2 regions of the Streptomyces sp. NPDC088252 genome follow, and region 1 is predicted to be linked to the other one. Evidence: predicted binding sites of a transcription regulator. Region 1 holds the regulator's gene; the other holds the start of a gene.
What was found. Region 1 encodes HspR, which represses chaperone genes until heat shock. Its sites were predicted from a motif close to TTGAGNNNNNNNNNCTCAA; they were not measured.

Region 1 (11,334 bases):
CTCAGTTCCTGCCGCCAGTCTCTCGCGGCGGGGACGGTGACGGTTCCCGGGGGCTCCGTGGTGGCGGTGGTTGTGGCTGTGGGTCCGCAGGGGTCGGCGGAGTCGGTGGCCTCGGCGGCCTCGGCGGGTCCGGCGGGTCCGGCTGTCCCGGCTCGGGCCTCGTCCGGCGTCAGGGGTTCGGGGCCGACCAGGGACAGCTCTCCCCTTACGACGTGCGGCAGCCGGGAGAGCAGGTCCAGCCGCAGCCGGCGGGTGCGCAGCGAGCGCAGTACGAAGAGGTGACCGCCCAGGCCGATCCGGGGTGAGCGGGTCAGTACCCCGCCGGAGGGGCGTCGTGCGGCGAGGGCGAGGGCGCCCGCGGCGAGCAGGGGGGCGGCGAGAGTCAGCAGGATCGAGCCGAGGGTCAGATCCAGTACGCGCTTGGCCGACGGCCACTCCTGCTGTCGCAGGCGCATGCGGGCCGACGAGAGGGCCGACAGGAGGCCCGGCGGGAGAACCGGCGTGCCCGCCGGGGTGCGGGCGGTCGCGTGGGCCCGCAGGTACGCCGACATGCGGCCCGGCCCGCGGTCGGACAGGTGGCCCGGCAGGCGTGCCGCGGCGCGTGCCGGGATGCGGCCCATGGAACGGTCCATCGGCCGGCCCTGTCTCTGTCTCTGCATCGTTCGCGCCTGCCTGGGGTGGGGTGGATCGAGTGCCGGTTTTGTGTGGCTCACGGCAATTTGTGACAGAACGATCCCACGACGCGATGATGGGGGCGGGTTTCCCGGCCCGCGAGGGAGCCGGTGTCGTCCGGGATCATCCGCCGCGCGTCAGGTGCATGCACGATAGTTGAGTCGACTCGACTCAAGTCTGTTGACACTGGGACGGGCGTCATGCATCCTTGAGTCAGTTCCACTCAAGTAGTCAAGCTGGAGGAATTGAAATGGCACGTGCGGTCGGCATCGACCTGGGCACGACTAACTCCGTCGTCAGCGTTCTCGAAGGCGGCGAGCCCACCGTCATCACCAACGCAGAGGGCGCCAGGACCACGCCGTCCGTCGTCGCCTTCGCGAAGAACGGCGAGGTGCTGGTCGGCGAGGTCGCCAAGCGCCAGGCGGTGACCAACGTCGACAGGACCATCCGCTCCGTCAAGCGCCACATGGGCACTGACTGGAAGATCGACCTGGACGGCAAGAGCTTCAACCCGCAGCAGATGAGCGCCTTCATCCTGCAGAAGCTGAAGCGGGACGCCGAGTCCTACCTGGGCGAGAAGGTGACCGACGCGGTCATCACCGTCCCCGCGTACTTCAACGACTCCGAGCGTCAGGCGACGAAGGAGGCCGGCGAGATCGCCGGCCTGAACGTCCTGCGCATCGTCAACGAGCCGACCGCCGCCGCGCTGGCGTACGGGCTCGACAAGGACGACCAGACGATCCTCGTCTTCGACCTCGGTGGCGGCACGTTCGACGTGTCGCTGCTGGAGATCGGCGACGGCGTCGTCGAGGTGAAGGCCACCAACGGTGACAACCACCTCGGTGGTGACGACTGGGACCAGCGCGTCGTCGACTACCTGGTGAAGCAGTTCGCCAACGGCCACGGCGTGGACCTGTCCAAGGACAAGATGGCTCTCCAGCGTCTGCGCGAGGCCGCGGAGAAGGCGAAGATCGAGCTCTCGTCCTCGACGGAGACCACGATCAACCTGCCCTACATCACGGCGTCCGCCGAGGGCCCGCTGCACCTGGACGAGAAGCTCACGCGCTCGCAGTTCCAGCAGCTGACCGCCGACCTGCTGGAGCGGTGCAAGACCCCGTTCCACAACGTCGTCAAGGACGCGGGCATCCAGCTCTCCGAGATCGACCACGTCGTGCTCGTCGGTGGCTCGACCCGCATGCCGGCCGTCGCCGAGCTCGTCAAGGAGCTGACCGGTGGCCAGGAGGCCAACAAGGGTGTGAACCCGGACGAGGTCGTCGCCATCGGTGCCTCGCTCCAGGCCGGTGTCCTCAAGGGCGAGGTCAAGGACGTCCTGCTGCTCGACGTCACCCCGCTGTCCCTCGGCATCGAGACCAAGGGCGGCATCATGACGAAGCTCATCGAGCGCAACACCACGATCCCGACCAAGCGCTCCGAGATCTTCACGACGGCCGAGGACAACCAGCCGTCCGTGCAGATCCAGGTCTACCAGGGCGAGCGCGAGATCGCGGCGTACAACAAGAAGCTCGGGATGTTCGAGCTGACCGGCCTGCCGCCCGCCCCGCGCGGCGTCCCGCAGATCGAGGTCGCGTTCGACATCGACGCGAACGGCATCATGCACGTCGCCGCCAAGGACCTCGGCACCGGCAAGGAGCAGAAGATGACCGTCACCGGCGGCTCCTCGCTGCCCAAGGACGAGGTCAACCGGATGCGTGAAGAGGCCGAGAAGTACGCCGAGGAGGACCACGCCCGCCGCGAGGCCGCCGAGTCGCGCAACCAGGGCGAGCAGCTCGTCTACCAGACGGAGAAGTTCCTCAAGGACAACGAGGACAAGGTCCCCGGTGACGTGAAGACGGAGGTGGAGACCGCGCTCACCGAGCTGAAGGAGAAGCTCAAGGGCGACGACACCGCCGAGATCCGCACGGCCACCGAGAAGGTCGCGGCCGTCTCCCAGAAGCTGGGCCAGGCGATGTACGCCAACGCCCAGGCCGAGGGCGACCAGCAGCCGGGCGCCCAGCAGGCCAAGGCCGACGACGATGTCGTCGACGCCGAGATCGTGGACGACGAGAAGGACGCGAAGGGCGGTGCGGTGTGACCGAGGAGACTCCGGGCTTCGAGGAGAAGCCCGACGTCCCCTCCGGCGCCACCCCCGGCGGAGCCGAGCCGAAGGACGCCGCTTCCTCTCCGGAGGAGGAGGCGTCCCCGGACGGGGACGCAGCACAGACAGTCGGCCTGACGGCCCAGCTGGACCAGGTCCGCACCGCGCTCAGCGAGCGCACGGGCGACCTCCAGCGGCTCCAGGCCGAGTACCAGAACTACCGCCGCCGCGTCGAGCGGGACCGGGCCACGGTCAAGGAGATCGCCGTAGCGGGTCTCCTGTCCGAGCTCCTGCCCGTGCTCGACGACGTCGGCCGGGCCCGCGATCACGGCGAGCTCGTGGGCGGGTTCAAGTCGGTGGCCGAATCACTGGAGACGGTCGTCGCCAAGCTGGGCCTGCAGCAGTTCGGCAAGGAGGGCGAGCCCTTCGACCCGACGATCCATGAAGCCCTGATGCACTCGTACGCGCCGGATGTCACCGAGACGACCTGCGTGGCGATCCTGCAGCCGGGGTATCGGATCGGCGAACGCACCATCCGCCCCGCGCGGGTGGCGGTGGCCGAACCCCAGCCGGGTGCGGCAGCCAAGGAAGAGAAGGCAACCGACGAGGAGAGCGGTGGCACCGAGGAGGTCTGACATCCCGTCTGACCACCTCGCGGCCCACCGCCCGGCCATGCGACCGCCCACCGGGCCGGTCGCATGGCCGATCGTCCGGAAGGAGGGACGTCGATGAGCACGAAGGACTTCGTCGAGAAGGACTACTACAAGGTCCTCGGCGTCCCCAAGGACGCCACCGACGCCGAGATCAAGAAGGCGTACCGGAAGCTCGCCCGCGAGTTCCACCCGGACGCCAACAAGGGCGACGACAAGGCGGAGGAGCGCTTCAAGGAGATCTCCGAGGCGAACGACATCCTCGGTGACACCAAGAAGCGCAAGGAGTACGACGAGGCGCGCGCCCTCTTCGGCAACGGCGGCTTCAGGGCCGGACCCGGGGGCGCCGGCGGCAACTTCAACTTCGACCTGGGCGACCTCTTCGGAGGGGCCCAGGGCGGGGGCTCGGGAGGCGGCGCCGGTGGCTTCGGCGGCGGCGGTCTGGGCGATGTCTTCGGCGGCCTTTTCAACCGGGGCGGCACGGGGACGCGGGTGCAGCCGCGCCGCGGCCAGGACATCGAGTCCGAGGTGACGCTCAGCTTCACCGAGGCGGTCGACGGGGCCACGGTCCCGTTGCGGATGTCCAGCCAGGCGCCCTGCAAGGCGTGCTCCGGCACCGGTGACAAGAACGGCACCCCCAGGGTCTGCCCGACCTGTCTCGGTACCGGCCAGGTGTCGCGCGGCACCGGCGGCGGTTTCTCGCTCACCGATCCCTGCGTGGACTGCAAGGGCCGGGGCCTCATCGCCCAGGACCCCTGCGACGTCTGCAAGGGCAGCGGACGGGCGAAGTCCTCCCGGACCATGCAGGTCAGGATTCCGGCGGGCGTCTCGGACGGCCAGCGGATCCGGCTGCGCGGAAAGGGCGGTCCGGGCGAGCGCGGTGGACCGGCCGGCGATCTGTACGTCGTGGTCCATGTCGACGCCCACCCGGTCTTCGGCCGCAAGGGCGACAACCTCACGGTCACCGTGCCCGTCGACTTCACGGAGGCGGCGCTCGGCGGCGAGGTGAAGGTGCCCACGCTCGGCGGTCCGCCGGTCACTCTGAAACTGCCGGCCGGCACCCCCAACGGGCGCACGATGCGCGCCCGCGGCAAGGGCGCCGTACGCAAGGACGGCACCAGGGGCGACCTGCTGGTCACCGTCGAGGTGACGGTGCCCAGGGACCTCAACGCCGAGGCCAGGGACGCACTGGAGGCCTACCGCAAGGCGACCGCGGGCCACGACCCGCGGGCGGAGCTGTTCCAGGCAGCGAAGGGAGCTTGAGGTGGACGGCCGACGACGCAATCCGTACGAACTGACCGATGAATCACCGGTGTACGTGATCTCGATCGCGGCCCAGCTCTCGGGCCTCCATCCGCAGACACTGCGCCAGTACGACCGTCTCGGTCTGGTCTCCCCCGACCGCACGGCCGGGCGTGGCAGGCGCTACTCGGCCCGCGACATCGAGCTGTTGCGTACCGTGCAGCAGCTGTCGCAGGACGAGGGCATCAACCTCGCCGGCATCAAGCGCATCATCGAACTGGAGAACCAGGTCGCGGCGCTCCAGCAGCGCGTCGCCGAACTCTCGGCGGCCGTGGACGGGGCGGCGGTGGCCATGCAGCAGCGCGAGGCCCAGGTGCATGCCTCGTACCGCCGCGACCTGGTGCCGTATCAGGACGTGCAGCAGACCAGCGCGTTGGTGGTCTGGCGGCCGAAGCGGCCGAAGGACTGAGCGGGCTCGACGCACCCGCACGACGCGCGAGGCCCGCCACCCGGTGGAGAACGGGTGGCGGGCCTCGCCCGTGTCCGCGCCCCCGACTCACGGAGGGCGTCAGAGTGCGTCGCGATCCGTGTCGTGGTCCAGGATTCCCGACTGCGCGATGAGGTAACCGAGTTGGGTGCGGCTGCCGCTGCCGAGTGCGGCATTCAGTTTGGCGATGTGCGCGCGGCAGGTGCGTACGTTCATCCCGAGGCGACGGGCGATGGAGTCGTCGACGTTTCCCTCGACGAGGAGCTGGGCGATGGAGCGCTGGACTCCGCTGATGCCCTTGGGCGCCTGTTCGTACTTGATCTCTTCGAGGAGTGGCTGCGCGCGGGTCCACAACTGCTCGAATACCTTCACCAGATACTCGACCAGCCCGGGGTGGCGCAGTTCCAGGGCGACTTGGCGGTCGTCCTGAGCCGGGATGAAGGCGACCGTCCGGTCGAAGATGATGAGGCGCTCTATGAGTTCTTCGAGGGTCCGGATCTCGACCTTGCCCTCGGCCAGACGTTCCGCGTAGGCAAGGGTTCCAGGGCTGTGCCGGGCCGTGTGCTGGTAGAGCGTGCGGATGCTGACACCGCGGTCCACCACCGAGAGGCCTCGTTCCAGGGCCTCGCTGAGGCGGTCCTCGCTCCGCCCGCCCCCGGGTTGGACGGTGAGGACTTCGGTGCGGCACTCGGCAGTGGCGAGATCCAGTGCCGCGTTGATCCGGTTGACCCCCTCCAGCACCGTGATGGCGTGGGTCGTCGTCGGGTCCTGGGCGCTGATGTCCATGAACGGTTCGAATGCTTCGGCCAGTTCGACGGAGTGCCGTCGGCGTTCCTGGATCTCGCGCTCTATGGGGTGAAGGCGCTGCGCCAGGGCGGCGGACGGCGGGACCGGACGGAGCCAGTCGGAGTCGTCGGGGTCCGGGTGCAGGAGCGTGAAGTCCATCAGGCAGGGCGCGGAGTCCACTTCGCTGCGAGCGATGCGACCGGAGCGAAGTGCGCTGGCGTAGAGGTGTTTTCCGGCGTCGCACAGTTCGGTGATCGCATGAGGATGTGCCTGTTTTGTGTCTCTTGTGGTCATACCTTCACCCCCCAGGTTCCTGAACATGCAAGAACATGATGCATTGACTCGGTGGTGTTAGCGCGCCCAGGTGAGACATCGTCTTAGGTGCGGGGGAGAAGAATCCACAAGTGAGGACGAAGCTGACTATGTATAAGCGAGTGCTTCGCTCGGTGCTTGCCGCCTCGTTCGTCGCGGCTTTGGGCCTTGGAGCAGTGGGTGCCGGCGACATTGCGTGGAACGCCGAGGCGGCAGCCGTGCCGGGTGACATCGCGTGGAGCGTCGAGGCGGCGCCCGCGCCTGGTGACATCGCCTGGGGCACACCGACCTCTGTGCCTGGTGACATCGCCTGGGTCACGCCGGCCTCCGCGCCGGACGACATCGCCTGGATCGCCCCGGGTGACATCGCGTGGAACATCGAGGCAGCGGCCGCGCCCGGTGACATCGCCTGGTCCGAACCGACTCAATCGGGCGCATGACCATCCCGCCGGACGACCGAACCTTCCGGCGCGAGATGGCCACGGCCTACCGATCAGGCTGGCATTTCATCGATCTCGTCACGGCCATCCCCCGCTGTGGCGACTCGCTGATGGTCACTCTGTTCGGCGACCCCATCGTTGTCGCACGTGAAGAAGACGACGAAGTACGCGCCTACCGGTGCCTCCGCAAGCCGCGGGGAGCCCCGCAGCCCGTCCGCTGCGCGATCCGGTACGACATGATCTTCGTCAACCTCGACCGGCGGGACCACCAGCTGTTCGAGCCAGAGACTATCTCCGCCACCCCCCGCAGTGCCTGAGCGATCCCCCGTCGTTACACGTCGCTCAGTCACTCCCCCACACAACGGCGCCATCGTGACCTGAACACGGTGGCGCCGTTGTGCTGCCCGGAGTCCTGTGCTGCCGGGGGTTCTCGCGGTCTCCCTCACGCCCTGCCGAGCGCCCGGTCCAGGGCGATCTCCATGACGACGCGGTCCGGGTTGGGCGACGGCGTGCGCCCGTAGCGTTCCGCGTAGCGGCGTACCGCGTCGGCGACCACCTCCGGCTCCGTGCGGACCGTCGCGCGGCCCTCCAGCGTCGCCCAGCGGCGCCGGTCGACCTGGCAGACCGCGACCCGGGCGCCGTCCGGTCCCGCCGCCAGGACGTTGGCGACCTTCCGCCTGCCCTTGCTGGTGATGATCCGGGCCAGCCCGGCCTCGGGGTCGTACGTCACGCCCACCGGCGCCACGTGCGGCGTGCCGTCGGGACGGAGTGTGGTCAGGGTGCACAGGTGGTGCTCGCGCCAGAACGCGAGGTACTCGGGATCGGGGTTCGTCACGTCGACTGCCATGGCTACAGCGTAGGCAGCGCGGGCCGGCCCCTGCGGTGGCGCGGGCCCGACCCGGCCGGTTGACTCGGTCGGGGCGGAAGCGGACTGCGGACTGCGGGGAGCCGAGGGCCGAGGGCCGAGGGTCGGGCGGGGGCAGGGCAGGGGCGGCGGGTGGGAACAGGGATGCCGGACAGGTGTGATGTGAGGTTGAGTGGAATAGACTCAACTTTGTACACGTTGACCTAGTCAGTGTTGTGGAGAGACCAGTCGACGCAAGGAGGAGAAAGCGCACGTGGACGCCGAGCTGACCAACAAGAGCCGTGACGCCATCAACGTGGCCACCAGCAGGGCCGTGAAGGACGGGCACCCCGATCTGACCCCCGGGCATCTGCTGCTCGCGCTGCTCGCGGGCGAGGACAACGAGAACATCGTCGATCTGCTCGCCTCCGTCGAGGCCGACCAGCTCGTCGTACGCAGCGAGACCGAGCGGCTGCTGGGTGCGCAGCCCAGCGTCACCGGGTCGACCGTCGCCCCGCCGCAGCCCAACCGCGAGCTGCTCGCCGTCATCGCGGACGCCGCGCAGCGCGCGAAGGAGCTCGGCGACGACTACATCTCCACCGAGCACCTGCTGATCGGCATCGCCGCCGTGGGCGGCCGGGTCGGTGAGATCCTGAGTGATCAGGGGGCCAGTGCGAAGAGGCTGCTGGACGCGTTCGAGAAGAACAGGGGAGGGCGCCGGGTGACCACACCCGACCCGGAGGGCCAGTACAAGGCCCTGGAGAAATTCGGTACGGACTTCACGGCGGCCGCGCGCGAGGGCAAGCTCGACCCGGTCATCGGACGGGACCAGGAGATCCGCCGCGTCGTCCAGGTCCTGTCCCGCCGCACCAAGAACAACCCCGTGCTCATCGGTGAGCCCGGCGTCGGCAAGACGGCCGTCGTGGAAGGGCTCGCCCAGCGCATCGTCAAGGGCGACGTCCCCGAGTCCCTGCGCAACAAGCGCCTCGTCTCGCTCGACCTCGGCGCGATGGTCGCGGGCGCGAAGTACCGCGGAGAGTTCGAGGAACGGCTCAAGACCGTCCTCTCCGAGATCAAGGAGAGCGACGGGCAGATCATCACCTTCATCGACGAGCTGCACACCGTCGTCGGCGCGGGCGCCGGCGGCGACTCCGCCATGGACGCCGGCAACATGCTCAAGCCGATGCTGGCCCGCGGCGAGCTCCGCATGGTCGGCGCGACGACGCTCGACGAGTACCGCGAGCGGATCGAGAAGGACCCCGCCCTGGAGCGCCGCTTCCAGCAGGTCCTGGTGGCGGAGCCGAGCGTCGAGGACACCATCGCGATCCTGCGCGGTCTCAAGGGCCGTTACGAGGCCCACCACAAGGTCTCCATCGCGGACTCCGCCCTGGTGGCCGCCGCGACCCTGTCCGACCGCTACATCACCTCCCGCTTCCTTCCCGACAAGGCCATCGACCTGGTCGACGAGGCGGCGTCCCGGCTGCGCATGGAGATCGACTCCTCGCCCGTCGAGATCGACGAGCTCCAGCGCGCCGTCGACCGCCTCCACATGGAGGAGCTGGCCCTCAAGAACGAGACCGACCCCGGCTCCAGGCAGCGCCTGGAGAAGCTCCGCCGCGACCTCGCCGACAAGGAGGAGGAGCTGCGCGGCCTCACCGCCCGCTGGGAGAAGGAGAAGCAGGGCCTCAACCGCGTCGGTGAGCTGAAGGAACGCCTCGACGAACTGCACGGCCAGGCCGAACGCGCCCAGCGCGACGGCGACTTCGACACCGCCTCCAAGCTGCTGTACGGGGAGATCCCCGGCCTGGAGCGGGAGCTGGCGGAGGCGTCCGAGGCCGAGCAGGAGGCCGCCAAGGACACGATGGTGAAGGAGGAGGTCGGCCCGGACGACATCGCCGATGTCGTCGGCTCCTGGACCGGCATCCCGGCCGGGCGTCTGCTGGAGGGCGAGACCCAGAAGCTGCTCCGCATGGAGGACGAGCTGGGCAAGCGCCTCATCGGGCAGACCGAGGCCGTGCGCGCCGTGTCGGACGCGGTGCGCCGTACCCGCGCCGGAATCGCCGACCCCGACCGGCCCACCGGATCGTTCCTCTTCCTCGGTCCGACCGGTGTCGGCAAGACGGAGCTCGCGAAGGCGCTCGCCGACTTCCTGTTCGACGACGAGCGGGCCATGGTCCGCATCGACATGAGCGAGTACGGCGAGAAGCACAGTGTGGCGCGGCTCGTCGGCGCTCCGCCCGGATACGTCGGCTACGAGGAGGGCGGCCAGCTCACGGAGGCGGTCCGCCGCCGCCCGTACAGCGTGGTGCTGCTGGACGAGGTCGAGAAGGCACACCCCGAGGTCTTCGACATCCTGCTCCAGGTCCTGGACGACGGCCGGCTCACCGACGGACAGGGCCGGACGGTCGACTTCCGTAACACCATCCTGATCCTGACCTCCAACCTCGGCAGCCAGTTCCTGATGGATCCCCTGACCGAGCCCGAGGTGAAGAAGGAGCAGGTCCTGGAGGTCGTACGGGCCTCGTTCAAGCCGGAGTTCCTCAACCGGCTCGACGACCTGGTGGTCTTCTCCGCGCTGTCCGGCGACGAGCTCTCGCACATCGCGAAGCTCCAGATCGACCGGCTCGCCGGGCGCCTGGCCGAACGTCGGCTCACCCTCGACGTCACCCCGGCCGCCCTGGCCTGGCTGGCCGAGGAGGGCAACGACCCGGCGTACGGCGCCCGGCCGCTGCGCCGGCTCATCCAGACGTCGATCGGCGACCGGCTCGCGAAGGAGATCCTCGCGGGCGAGGTCAAGGACGGGGACACCGTCCGGGTGGACCGGGTCGGCGACGGCCTGCTCGTCGGGCCCGCGACCTCGGGGAAGACCTTGTAGCCGGCGCACAGCCTGTTCGATGTCGTGTCCCCGGCCGGAAGACCACGTGTTCCGGCCGGGGACCAGGGGCTGTCCCGCAGTCGTCTGCGCCGCAGTGCGATCGACGAAGAATTGCGGTGATTTCGGGAGAACGGAATACCGGCCGCCGTCATCGATGATCCAGTGTTCAACATCGATATTGAGCCAAACGCTTCGCCCCGCGTCGGGGGGTGGGATCGCGTTGTCCTGCTCCGTCCCGGGCCGTATCGCCCGCCTCTGACAAGGGGCGTCCGCTCGGGCACCCGAAGTGCCCGCCCAGCGGCATGCGAGTAATCAGGACACCTCGGGTGGCCCGTCGTGACCTGCCCACAAGCAGGATTAGAGGCCGAATTCGGCAGCCGGTAGCGTGCCCGCATGAACGAGCAGATAGGCGATGAGATAAAACCGGGGCCCAAAAAGCCCAGATCTGACAATCTCTTTCACCTTGGCGAATTCCGTACCCTTTGGGCTGCTTATGCTCAGTCGATCCTGGGCGACCAGTTGGCACGCGTGGCCCTGTCGTTGCTCGTGTTCGAACGCACCGACTCGCCAGGATGGACAGCGGCGACGTATGCGCTGACCACCCTGCCCGCTCTGCTGTCCGGGGTGCTTTTGTCCGGCCTGGCGGACCGTTTCCCCCGGCGTACGGTCATGATCGGATGCGACCTGGTGCGGATGGCGCTGGTCGGGCTGATGGCCCTGCCCGGCACGCCGTTGCCGCTGCTGGCCGGGCTGCTGGTGCTGGCGCAGCTGGCCGAGGCACCCTTCGGCGCCGCGCAGGGCGCACTGCTGCCGACCGTGCTCGGCGAGCAGAGATACGAACGTGGCCAGCGGGTCATGCAGATCACTCACCAGGTCGGACAGCTGGTCGGTTTCGCCGGTGGCGGTGTGCTGGCCGCGTGGCTGGGCAGTC
Region 2 (11,334 bases), on a different contig from region 1:
GCGGGCCGAGAAGGTCGAGAACGAGGCGCTGGGCGACCTGGCGACCACCCTCGGCGCCCAGCATGTCCATACGGTCTCGGCCCGCTCGCGCAACCGCCCGTACTGGGACTTCGAGCCCCCGATCGTCTGAGGGCCTGTCGGGTGACCTCCGACCGGGCGGACGCGGTCCGAGGTCACCCGACAGGCTCTGGGACGGGGCGCTGCCCGCGCACCGGCGGCGCCCGTACAGCGCCGACCGCACACCGAAGGGCGGCCCGGTCCCGCGAGCAATTCGCGGGACCGGGCCCTGGTTCGTACAGCAGCGGGTCAGGCGTCGAAGACCTCGGCGACCAGCTGGGCCTGCTCGGCCTGGTGGCGCTTGGCGGAGCCCACCGCCGGGGACGAGCTGTGCGGCCGCGAGATGCGGCGCAGACGCTCACCGTGCGGGACGTCGGCGCCGACGGCCAGGTCCAGGTGGTCGATCAGGTTCAGGGCGATGAACGGCCAGGCGCCCTGGTTGGCCGGCTCCTCCTGGGTCCAGAGGTACTTCTCGGCGTTCGGGTACTTGGCGATCTCGGCCTGCAGCTCGGCACCCGGCAGCGGGTACAGGCGCTCCAGACGGATGATCGCGGTGTCCGTGACGCCACGCTTCGTACGCTCGGCCTCCAGGTCGTAGTAGACCTTGCCGGCGCAGAAGACGACCTTGCGGACGTCGTCCGCGTTCACCGAGTCGTCGCCGATCACCGGGCGGAAGCCGCCGGTGGTGAACTCCTCCACCTTCGACGCGGCCGCCTTGAGGCGGAGCATCGACTTCGGGGTGAAGACGATCAGCGGCTTGTGGTGCGGGTTGTGCACCTGCCACCGCAGGAGGTGGAAGTAGTTCGACGGCAGGGTCGGCATGGCGACCGTCATGTTGTTCTGCGCGCACAGCGTGAGGAAGCGCTCCGGGCGGGCGGACGAGTGGTCCGGGCCCTGGCCCTCGTAACCGTGCGGCAGCAGCAGCGTGACGCCGGAGGTCTGACCCCACTTCTGCTCGGCCGAGGAGATGAACTCGTCGACGACGGTCTGCGCGCCGTTGACGAAGTCACCGAACTGGGCCTCCCAGATGACCAGCGACTCCGGACGGGCCAGCGAGTAGCCGTACTCGAAGCCCATCGCCGCGTACTCGCTGAGCAGCGAGTCGTAGACGTTGTAACGGGCCTGGTCGTCGGAGAGGTAGAGCAGCGGGGTGTAGTCCTCGCCGGTCACCTGGTCGACGAGGACCGCGTGGCGCTGGCCGAAGGTGCCGCGGCGGGTGTCCTGGCCGGCGAGCCGGACCGGGGTGCCCTCCATCAGCAGCGAACCGATGGCCAGGGTCTCGCCCATGCCCCAGTCGATCGTGCCGTTCTCCACCGAGGCCGCGCGACGCTGCATCTGCGGCATCAGACGGGGGTGGACGGTGATCCGCTCGGGGATGTTGACCTGCGACTCCGCGATGACCTTCACGACCTCCTGGGAGACCGCGGTGGTCACGGTGACCGGGAACTCGGGCTGGACCTCGGGGGTGTGCGTCGGAGCCGGCAGCGAGGTGGCCTCGCGGACCTCCGCGAAGACCTTCTCCAGCTGGCCCTGGAAGTCCTGGAGCGCCTGTTCGGCCTCTTCCAGCGTGATGTCGCCGCGACCGATGAGGGACTCGGTGTAGAGCTTGCGCACCGAGCGCTTCTTGTCGATCAGGGTGTACATCTGCGGGTTGGTGAACTCGGGGTTGTCGCCCTCGTTGTGACCGCGGCGGCGGTAGCAGATGAGGTCGATCACGACGTCCTTGTTGAACGCCTGCCGGAACTCGAAGGCCAGCCGTGCGACGCGGACGACGGCCTCGGGGTCGTCACCGTTGACGTGGATGATCGGCGCCTCGATCATGCGCGCCACGTCGGTGGCGTACATCGAGGAGCGCGAGGACTCCGGGGCGGCGGTGAAGCCGACCTGGTTGTTGATCACCACGTGCACGGTGCCGCCGGTGCGGTAGCCGCGCAGCTGCGACATGTTGAGCGTCTCGGCGACGACGCCCTGGCCGGCGAAGGCCGCGTCGCCGTGGAGCGCGACCGGCAGGACCGTGAAGTCCGTGCCGCCCTTGTTGATGATGTCCTGCTTGGCGCGGGCGATGCCCTCCAGGACCGGGTCGACCGCCTCCAGGTGCGAGGGGTTGGCGGCCAGCGAGACCTTGATCTGCTCGCCGTCCAGACCGGTGAAGGTGCCCTCGGCGCCCAGGTGGTACTTCACGTCGCCGGAGCCGTGCATCGACCGGGGGTCGAGGTTCCCCTCGAACTCGCGGAAGATCTGCGCGTACGACTTGCCGACGATGTTCGCCAGCACGTTCAGCCGGCCGCGGTGGGCCATGCCGATGACGACCTCGTCGAGGCGGGCCTCCGCCGCGGAGTCGATGACCGCGTCGAGCAGCGGGATGACGGACTCGCCGCCCTCCAGCGAGAACCGCTTCTGGCCGACGTACTTGGTCTGCAGGAACGTCTCGAACGCCTCGGCGGCGTTGAGGCGGCGCAGGATGCGCAGCTGCTCCTCGCGCTCGGGCTGCTGGGCGCGCGGGCGCTCCACCCGGTCCTGGAGCCACTTGCGCTGCTTCGGGTCCTGGATGTGCATGAACTCGATGCCGGTGGTGCGGCAGTACGACTCACGCAGCACACCGAGGATGTCGCGGAGCTTCATCATCGACTTGCCGGCGAAACCGCCGACCGCGAAGTCCCGCTCCAGGTCCCACAGGGTCAGGCCGTGCTCGGTGATGTCCAGGTCGGGGTGCTTGCGCTGGCGGTACTCCAACGGGTCGGTGTCGGCCATGACATGGCCGCGGACCCGGTAGGAGTGGATCAGCTCGAAGACCCGCGCGGCCTTGGTCACGTCGTTGTCGTGCGAGGCGTCGATGTCCGTGAGCCAGCGGACCGGCTCGTACGGGATGCGCAGCGACTTGAAGATCTCGTCGTAGAACTCGTTCTCGCCGAGCAGGAGCTGGGCGACGATCCGCAGGAACTCGCCGGAGGCGGCGCCCTGGATCACCCGGTGGTCGTACGTCGAGGTCAGCGTCATGACCTTGGAGATGCCCAGCTTGTTCAGGGTGTCCTGGGAGGTGCCCTGGAACTCGGCCGGGTAGTCCATCGCGCCGACGCCCATGATGAGGCCCTGTCCGGGCATCAGGCGGGGCACCGAGTGCACGGTGCCGATGCCGCCGGGGTTGGTCAGCGAGGCGGTGACGCCGGTGAAGTCGTCCATGCCGAGCTTGCCGTTGCGGGCGCGGCGGACGATGTCCTCGTACGCCTGCCAGAACTCGAAGAAGTTGAGCGTCTCGGCCTTCTTGATGGCCGCGACGACCAGCTGGCGGTCGCCGTTCGGCTTCACCAGGTCGATGGCCAGACCGAGGTTGACGTGCTCCGGCTTGACCAGGGTCGGCTTGCCGTCCTTCAGCGCGAAGGAGTGGTTCATCGTCGGCATGGCCTTGAGGGCCTGCACCATCGCGTACCCGATGAGGTGCGTGAAGGAGATCTTCCCGCCCCGGGCGCGCTTGAGGTGGTTGTTGATGACGATGCGGTTGTCGAAGAGCAGCTTCACCGGAACGGCGCGGACGGACGTGGCCGTCGGCAGCTCCAGCGAGGCGTTCATGTTCTTCGCGACGGCGGCCGACGGGCCGCGCAGCGTCACGTACTCGGGGCCGGCCGGGGCCTCGGTGGCCGGTGCCGCCGCGGGCTTGGCCGGGGTCTCGGCAGCCTTCGCGGCCGGGGCCGGCGCGGCCTTCGCCGGGGCTGCCGGAGCAGCGGCGGCGGGAGCGGCCTGTGCGGGCGCCGGGGCCGCGGGTGCGGTGGCCTTCGTGGCCGGAGCCGGGACCTGCGCCGGGGTGGCCTGGGGCGCGGCTGCCGGTGCGGCGGCGGCCGGGGTCACCGCAGCCCCCGCGGCTGCGGCGCCGGGAACGGGCTTGTCCGCCGTGCCGGACGTACCCGGCTTGTAGTCGGCGAAGAAGTCCCACCAGGCGCGATCGACCGAGTTGGGATCCTGGAGGTACTGCTGGTAGATCTCGTCGACGAGCCACTCATTGGGGCCGAAAGCCGCGGCCGGGTCGGTACCCGGGCCGGCTTGGTCGGTCGAGATGCTCGAGTTACTGGGGGACTGAGACGACACGGCGGCAACCGCCCTCTTCCGCTTCACAAGGTGATGGACAGCGGAAATCAAGGCTACGCCTCCCCAGCCGTTCCATGCAGGCCGGGCCGCCCTTCGTCGCGCAAGTCACATCGGAAGGCGGGTTTCGGCGCAGGAAATGGCGGGAAACAAGCATGGTTCCGCCTCACTCCGGGTACGCGGGGCCGCGGCTACGACCCCTTGGACCGTACCCATGGAAGAGAACACGTAGAACGTGCCCTTCCGGTTCGAACCCTATGTCAACCTCGCGGTTGCGGGATCCCCGGAAGAGTGACCTGGATGCGGCACCCGCGAGCGGATTCGGCCACACCGATCCGCCCGCCGTGCAGATCCACCGCCCAGCGGGCGATCGCCAGGCCAAGACCCGTACCGCCGTCGCTGCCGGGACCGTGCGGGGACGGCACCTCGCCGCGGTTGAAACGCTCGAAGACCCGGTGCCGCTCGGACTCCGGGATGCCCGGACCCTCGTCGACCACCTCCAGCGCCAGGGACTCCGGCCCGGCGCCCCGCCGGGCCAGCACCGTGACCCGGCCGTGCGGCGGGCTGTGCTTGACAGCGTTGTCGACCAGATTGGCCACCACCTGGTGCAGCCGTTCCGCGTCCGCGTGCGCGGTCAGCTCGGGCGGCGACACGTCCAGATGCAGATGCACGTCCGTGCGGGTGTGGTTCCCTGAGCCGGAGGGCAGCCGGCGGTGCGAGGCGGCGAGATTCGCCTCCTTCAGCACACCCGACAGATACGGCCACACCTCGAAGCGGCGGGCCTTCAGCGTGACCACCCCGTTGTCCAGGCGGGACAGGTCCAGCAGTGTCTCCACCAGCCTGCCGAGCCGCTCGGTCTGTTTCAGCGCCGTGCGCATCGTCTCGGGATCGGCCGAGGACACCCCGTCCACGACGTTCTCCAGTACGGCTCTCAGCGCCGCGATGGGCGTCCGAAGCTCGTGCGACACATTGGCCACCAGCTCCTTGCGGTGCCGGTCCACGGCCTCCAGGTCGTCCGCCATGCGGTTGATCGTCTGGGCCAGGTCGCCGAGTTCGTCACGCCGGTCGGCGCCGCTCACCCGTCTGGTGTAGTCGCCGTGCGAGATGGACCGGGCCACGGTCGTCATCTCGTCCAGCGGTGCGGTGAGGCCGTGCGCCACGAACTGGGTGATCAGCAGGGTCGCGATCACCGAGAACACCGTGATGAAGCGCAGCTCGGTCCTGGTGCGCAGGGCCACCATCAGCAGCCCGGTGGTGATGAACACCGACACCACCACGAGCGTGCCCAGCTTGGCCTTGACCGAGAAGGGACGCAGTCCGGAACCGGGCCGGGTCATGGCGCAGGGGTCTCCAGGGCGTAGCCGACACCGTGCACGGTACGGATCCGCTCCGCACCGATCTTCCGGCGCAGCGCCTTGATGTGGCTGTCGACCGTACGGGTGCCGGAGGCGTCCGCCCAGTCCCAGACCTCGGCCAGCAGTTGCTCCCGGGAGAGCACCGCGCGCGGTGTGTTGGCCAGGCAGACCAGCAGGTCGAACTCGGTCGGCGTGAGATGGACGTCGTCGGCGCGCACCCGGACCCGGCGCTGCGCGTGATCGATCTCCAGCTCGCCGAGGCGCAGTATGCCGCTGCGCGGTGTGACCGCGGCCAGCGCCGCGCGCTCGACCCGGCGCAGCAGGACGTGCACCCGGGCCGCCAGCTCACGCATCGAGAACGGCTTGGTCATGTAGTCGTCGGCGCCGACCCCGAGGCCGACCAGCATGTCGGTCTCGTCGTCCCTGGCGGTCAGCATCAGCACCGGCACCGGCCGCTGGGCCTGCACGCGACGGCAGACCTCCAGTCCGTCGAAGCCGGGGAGCATGATGTCGAGCACCATCAGATCGGGCTGCCACGCCTCGGCCGCATCCACGGCCGCGGGCCCGTCGAGTGCGGTCTGCACCAGAAAGCCCTCGGCCCGCAGCCGGGCGGAAATGGCATCGACGATCGTGGCGTCGTCCTCGACCACCAGCACCCGGCGCTGCGCGCCCGGGGTGGCCGCGACACCGTTGTGGGTGGTGTGTGTCTGTTCCATCGCCCCGCCCCTGCCCGCCCTCACGGGGGCCATTCCCCCGGACGCGCGGTCTTCGCTTGTGGATGTCATGGGTGATCCCGTCACCGGTCAGCAGCGTAAAGGCAGCGGACCGCTCTCGGCTACGCAGGGTGTAACGGCTTCGGTGCAATGAAAGTGGCGGAGTGTCGGCCTTGTGGCGCTTGGCCCCGGGCGTCCGGGGGGCGCGGACACCCGGTGGGCGTCATCGGTCTGTCCGAAGTGCGAGATGAACCACGTCCGGAACACCTCGGGCAACGCTGACCTCTTCGGTTCTTACCCCACTGAATCCGGCATTCCGCAAGGCCTGTTCGAACTCGGCGGACGGTTGTGCGGACCACACTGCGAGAACGCCGCCGGGTGTCAGCCGCTCCCGGCAGTCCGCCAGGCCGGCGGGGGAGTACAGGCTGGTGTTGTCCTCGGTGACGGTCCAGTCGGGCCCGTTGTCGATGTCCAGGCACAGGGCGTCATAACGGTCCGTAGTCGTGTGCAGGTACGAGACGAGATCCGTCGTCAGGATCGCGGTCCGCGGATCGGCGAGCGCCGCCCCGGAGATCGCGGCCAGCGGTCCCTCCCGGTGCCAGTCCACGATCGCCTGCTCCCGCTCGACGACGGCGATCCGCCCCCACCGCGGCTCGTCGGCGGCCCGGACGAGAGAGAAGCCGACCCCGAGACCCCCGATGAGTACCGACGGGGCCGTCCGCCCGGCGGGCAGAGCGGCCAGCGCCGCATCGATCAGCAGCCGCTCGGAACGCCCGTCCGAGGTGTCCATCAGGAAGCACCCGTTGGCGATGATCTCGAAGTCGTCGCCCCGCTCCCGCAGCACGACCTCGCCGTACGGGCCTTCACGGCGGTCGAGTGTGACAGGGGCGAGGGCGTCGGGGCCGTGGATGTCGGGCATGGTGCGGATCTCCGGTGCGTGGCGGACACGGTCCCCGCCATCCTGTCCGGTCGACGCGGTCGGCGGCCAGCGTATTGCCGAGGGGTGCGCCGGTGGGGCGCCGCTCCGGGACGGCGCCGGTGGGGCGCCGCTCCGGGACTCGGGGGCGCGCCGTCGAGGAACGTGTCCCTCGGGGAGCGTAAGCGCATATAAGAGGACGGAAGAATGGTGTGGCCGGCACCCGGCGCGAAGGGATGGCCCGTTTTCGGCCACCTCATGTGGCTCACGCCATGGACGACGTGGGGGACGATCGCGGAGGGTAGGACGTTGTTCTGGGGGGCTTGTACGGGAAGGGGCCTCGCGCGGTGCATCAGGGTACGGACAGAGCGGCTGGCGAGGAACACCACGAGGCGCTACCGCTCGACGCCATACCGCGTCAGCGCCGCAAGGGAGAGGGCGCCCCTCCTCCGGCCCGGCAGGCCCCGAAGGCCCGCGATGCGCGCAAGGCCCGCGAGGCCCGCGAGGCGCGCAAGGCGCGCCGTCGGCTGCGGCTGCTGCCGACACCCACCGGCACCCCGTTCACCTTCGGCTATCTGCTGGTGCTCGTCGGTACGTCCCTCTTCATGGAGTTCGCCGACCAGGACACCGTCTTCGCGTTCCTGCGCGCGTCGAGCACGGATGTCGCGCATCTCGGCGAGACCCCGCTGCTCGTCCTGGCCGCCAGCGCCCTCTGGGTCGTCGGCGGGCTCACCTCGCCGTACGTCATCGGCTTCGCTCTCGTGCTGACCGCCCTGGAGCGTCGCATCGGGGGGTGGCGCACCGCCGGGGTGTTCCTGCTCGGCCATGTCGTGGCGACGCTTGCCACGGAGATCCCGGTCGGGCTGTCCGTGGTGGCCGGTCACCTGCCGGAGTCCTCGCTGCACCGGCTCGACTACGGCATCAGCTTCGGGCTGATGGCGAGCGTGGGCGCCCTCGCCGGGCTGCTCGTGCCGTGGCTGCGGGTGGTGGTGCTCGGCGGCGTCGGCGCGATGCTGCTGCAGGATCTGTTCGAGCTGAGCAGCCCCCTCACCGACTGGGGGCATCCGCTGGCGCTGCTGCTGGGTGTGGCCTGCTGGCCGCTGCTGCGCCGGGTCGTCGCGGCCAGGGGCGTGGTGATCGGGGGCGCGGGGCCTTCTCACCGTGCGCCGCGAGGTATTCGGCTGCCGGCCAGGGCGCCGGATCGTCGATGAGTATCGCCAGGACGGCCGGATCGGCGCAGGGCGTGCGGCCCGTGTGCGCGGCCACCCGCATCTGCAGGCGGCCCGGCCGGAGCGCCGACGGGGCAATCGACGACCTCCCATGGGACTGAAGCGGAGGGCCGCGAGGTTCACCATGTACAGGCCCGCGACCGGGACGGGCCCGCCCGATCCGTGCGCGGCGAGTGCCTCTCGGTGATCGCTCACAGCGAACGTGCCCCGGGGAACAATGGGCGGCTCAGGAGCATTGAGTCTTCATAGCTCAACTTGACTGCTGAAGGGGAGATCATGGCTACCGAGTCCAATGCGGTCACTCCGCTCGCCCTGCCTGTGCTGCCGCTCGACGACGAAGTCGTGCTGCCCGGGATGGTGGTGCCTCTGGACCTGTCCGACGCCGATGTGCGCGCCGCCGTGGAGGCCGCGCAGGCCGCGGCCCGCGAGGGCGGCGGCAAGCCCGAGGTGCTTCTGGTGCCGCGGATCGACGGGACGTACACCGGCACCGGCGTCATCGGCACCGTCGAGCAGGTCGGACGGCTTTCGGACGGAGATCCGGGCGCGCTCATCCGCGGCCGTGGCCGGGTACGGATCGGGGCCGGGACCAGCGGGCCGGGGGCCGCGCTCTGGGTGGAGGGGACCCGGGTCGACGCGGTCGTCCCCGACCCGCTCCCCGGAGCCGCGGCCGAGCTGGTCAAGGAGTACAAGGCACTCGCCACCAGCTGGCTGAAGAAGCGCGGGGCCTGGCAGGTCGTGGACCGGGTCCAGCAGATCGAGGACATCTCCGCGCTCGCCGACAATTCCGGATACTCACCCTTCCTCACCACTGCCCAGAAGGTGCAGCTCCTGGAGACCGTGGACGCGGTCGCCCGGTTGAAGCTCGCCATCCAGTGGCTGGGCGAGCACCTCGCCGAGCAGGACGTCGCCGAGTCCATCGCCAAGGACGTCCAGGAGGGCGTCGACAAGCAGCAGCGCGAATTCCTGCTGCGGCGCCAGCTCGAAGCCGTACGCAAGGAGCTCTCCGAGCTCAACGGGGATCCGGGGGACGAGTCCGACGACTACCGGGCGCGCGTCGAGGCCGCCGATCTTCCCGAGCACGTCCGCGAGGCGGCGCTGAAGGAGGTCGACAAGCTGGAACGTTCGTCCGACCAGAGCCCCGAGGGCTCCTGGATCAGGACCTGGCTCGACACCGTCCTCGAACTGCCCTGGACGGAACGGACCGAGGACGCGTACGACATCCGGGGCGCCCAGGAGATCCTCGACGCCGAGCACGCGGGCCTGCAGGACGTGAAGGAGCGGATCACCGAGTACCTGGCGGTCCGCAAGCGGCGTTCCGACCGCGGCCTCGGCGTCGTCGGCGGGCGGCGCGGCGGTGCCGTGCTGGCGTTGGTGGGTCCTCCGGGCGTGGGCAAGACCTCGCTCGGCGAGTCCGTCGCGCACGCCATGGGACGCAAGTTCGTCCGCGTCGCGCTCGGCGGTGTGCGGGACGAGGCGGAGATCCGCGGCCACCGGCGTACCTACGTCGGCGCCCTGCCGGGGCGTATCGTGCGGGCCGTCAAGGAGGCCGGTTCGATGAACCCGGTCGTCCTGCTCGACGAGATCGACAAGGTCGGCTCGGACTTCCGGGGCGACCCGGCCGCCGCCCTCCTCGAAGTCCTCGACCCGGCCCAGAACCACACCTTCCGCGACCATTACCTGGAGGTCGAACTCGACCTCAGCGACGTCGTGTTCCTGGCCACCGCCAATGTGCTCGAAGCCATCCCGGAAGCCCTGCTGGACCGGATGGAACTGGTTCGGCTCGACGGCTACACCGAGGACGAGAAGGTCGTCATCGCCCGCGACCACCTGCTCCCGCGCCAGCTGGAGCGGGCCGGTCTGGAGAAGGGCGAGGTGACGCTCGACGAGTCCGCGCTGCGCAAGCTGGCCGGCGAGTACACCCGTGAAGCGGGCGTACGGAACCTGGAGCGGGCCGTCGCCCGGCTGCTCCGCAAGGTCGCGGCCCAGCACGAACTGGGCGAGCGGGAGCTTCCGTTCACGGTCGCCGAAGCGGATCTGCGCGGCCTGATCGGACGGCCGCACCACGTCCCCGAGTCCGCCCAGGACCCGGCCGAGCGCCGGACCTCGGTGCCGGGCGTGGCCACCGGGCTCGCGGTGACCGGAGCGGGCGGCGACGTGCTGTTCGTGGAGGCGTCGTTGGCCGACCCGGAGACCGGGGCTTCCGGACTGACCCTGACCGGTCAGCTCGGCGACGTGATGAAGGAGTCCGCGCAGATCGCGCTGAGCTTCCTGCGGTCGCACGGCGCGGAACTGGAACTGCCGGTCGCGGACCTGAAGGACCGCGGCGTGCACATCCACTTCCCCGCGGGCGCGGTCCCCAAGGACGGCCCGAGCGCCGGTATCACGATGACGACCGCACTGGCCTCGCTGCTCTCCGGACGGCTGGTCCGCACGGATGTGGCGATGACCGGTGAGGTCTCGCTGACCGGACGGGTGCTGCCGATCGGCGGCCTGAAGCAGAAGCTGCTGGCCGCGCACCGGGCCGGGATCACCACCGTGGTGATCCCGAAGCGGAACGAGGCCGACCTGGACGATGTTCCGGCCGAGGTCCTGGACACCCTGGAGGTCCACCCGGTGACGGACGTCCGCCAGGTGCTGGAGATCGCCCTCGCGCCGGCCTCCGCGGTCAGGCCCGAGGAGAGGATCCCGGCCGCGGCGTAGCCGCCACGGCGTGACGGACGTGGCACCACGTGCGCGACCGGTACGGACGGCCCGCCTCCCCGGCAACGGGTGGGCGGGCCGTTCCGCGTGTGCCGGCGGGTCGGCCCGCGGAGGCCGCACGGCGAGCGGCGCACCGAAGGCCCGACGGCCGGCGACTTCCCCCGCGGCGCACGCCGGTATGGGCGTCGGCGCGGGTGCGGCTGGTGGGCCCCGTCGGCCGACAGGCTCTCAGGGGCGGTAGATCGTCCCCGGGACGGGCTCGGCGGGCGCCATCAGCTGCGGGACGG

Region 2: lon (endopeptidase La) is a predicted target of HspR. The motif match lies at 8,583-8,601, and genes of this name have one in related genera.

What each region holds. Positions count from the first base shown of each region.
Region 1 is NZ_JBIURS010000002.1:296,170-307,503, reverse strand. It holds gene ACIOHC_RS05140 (sugar transferase) at 1-455, opposite strand, end outside; gene dnaK (molecular chaperone DnaK) at 923-2,764, shown strand; gene grpE (nucleotide exchange factor GrpE) at 2,761-3,402, shown strand; gene dnaJ (molecular chaperone DnaJ) at 3,496-4,680, shown strand; gene ACIOHC_RS05120 (heat shock protein transcriptional repressor HspR) at 4,682-5,128, shown strand; gene ACIOHC_RS05115 (helix-turn-helix transcriptional regulator) at 5,228-6,253, opposite strand; gene ACIOHC_RS05110 (5'-nucleotidase) at 6,337-6,684, shown strand; gene ACIOHC_RS05105 ((2Fe-2S)-binding protein) at 6,681-7,001, shown strand; gene ACIOHC_RS05100 (TIGR03618 family F420-dependent PPOX class oxidoreductase) at 7,127-7,531, opposite strand; gene clpB (ATP-dependent chaperone ClpB) at 7,803-10,403, shown strand; gene ACIOHC_RS05090 (MFS transporter) at 10,797-11,334, shown strand, end outside.
Region 2 is NZ_JBIURS010000010.1:41,394-52,727, forward strand. It holds gene fxsT (FxSxx-COOH system tetratricopeptide repeat protein) at 1-130, shown strand, start outside; gene ACIOHC_RS21540 (multifunctional oxoglutarate decarboxylase/oxoglutarate dehydrogenase thiamine pyrophosphate-binding subunit/dihydrolipoyllysine-residue succinyltransferase subunit) at 307-4,137, opposite strand; gene ACIOHC_RS21545 (HAMP domain-containing sensor histidine kinase) at 4,395-5,471, opposite strand; gene ACIOHC_RS21550 (response regulator transcription factor) at 5,468-6,205, opposite strand; gene ACIOHC_RS21555 (spermidine synthase) at 6,426-7,121, opposite strand; gene ACIOHC_RS21560 (rhomboid-like protein) at 7,466-8,329, shown strand; gene lon (endopeptidase La) at 8,624-11,047, shown strand; gene ACIOHC_RS21570 (polysaccharide deacetylase family protein) at 11,276-11,334, opposite strand, start outside.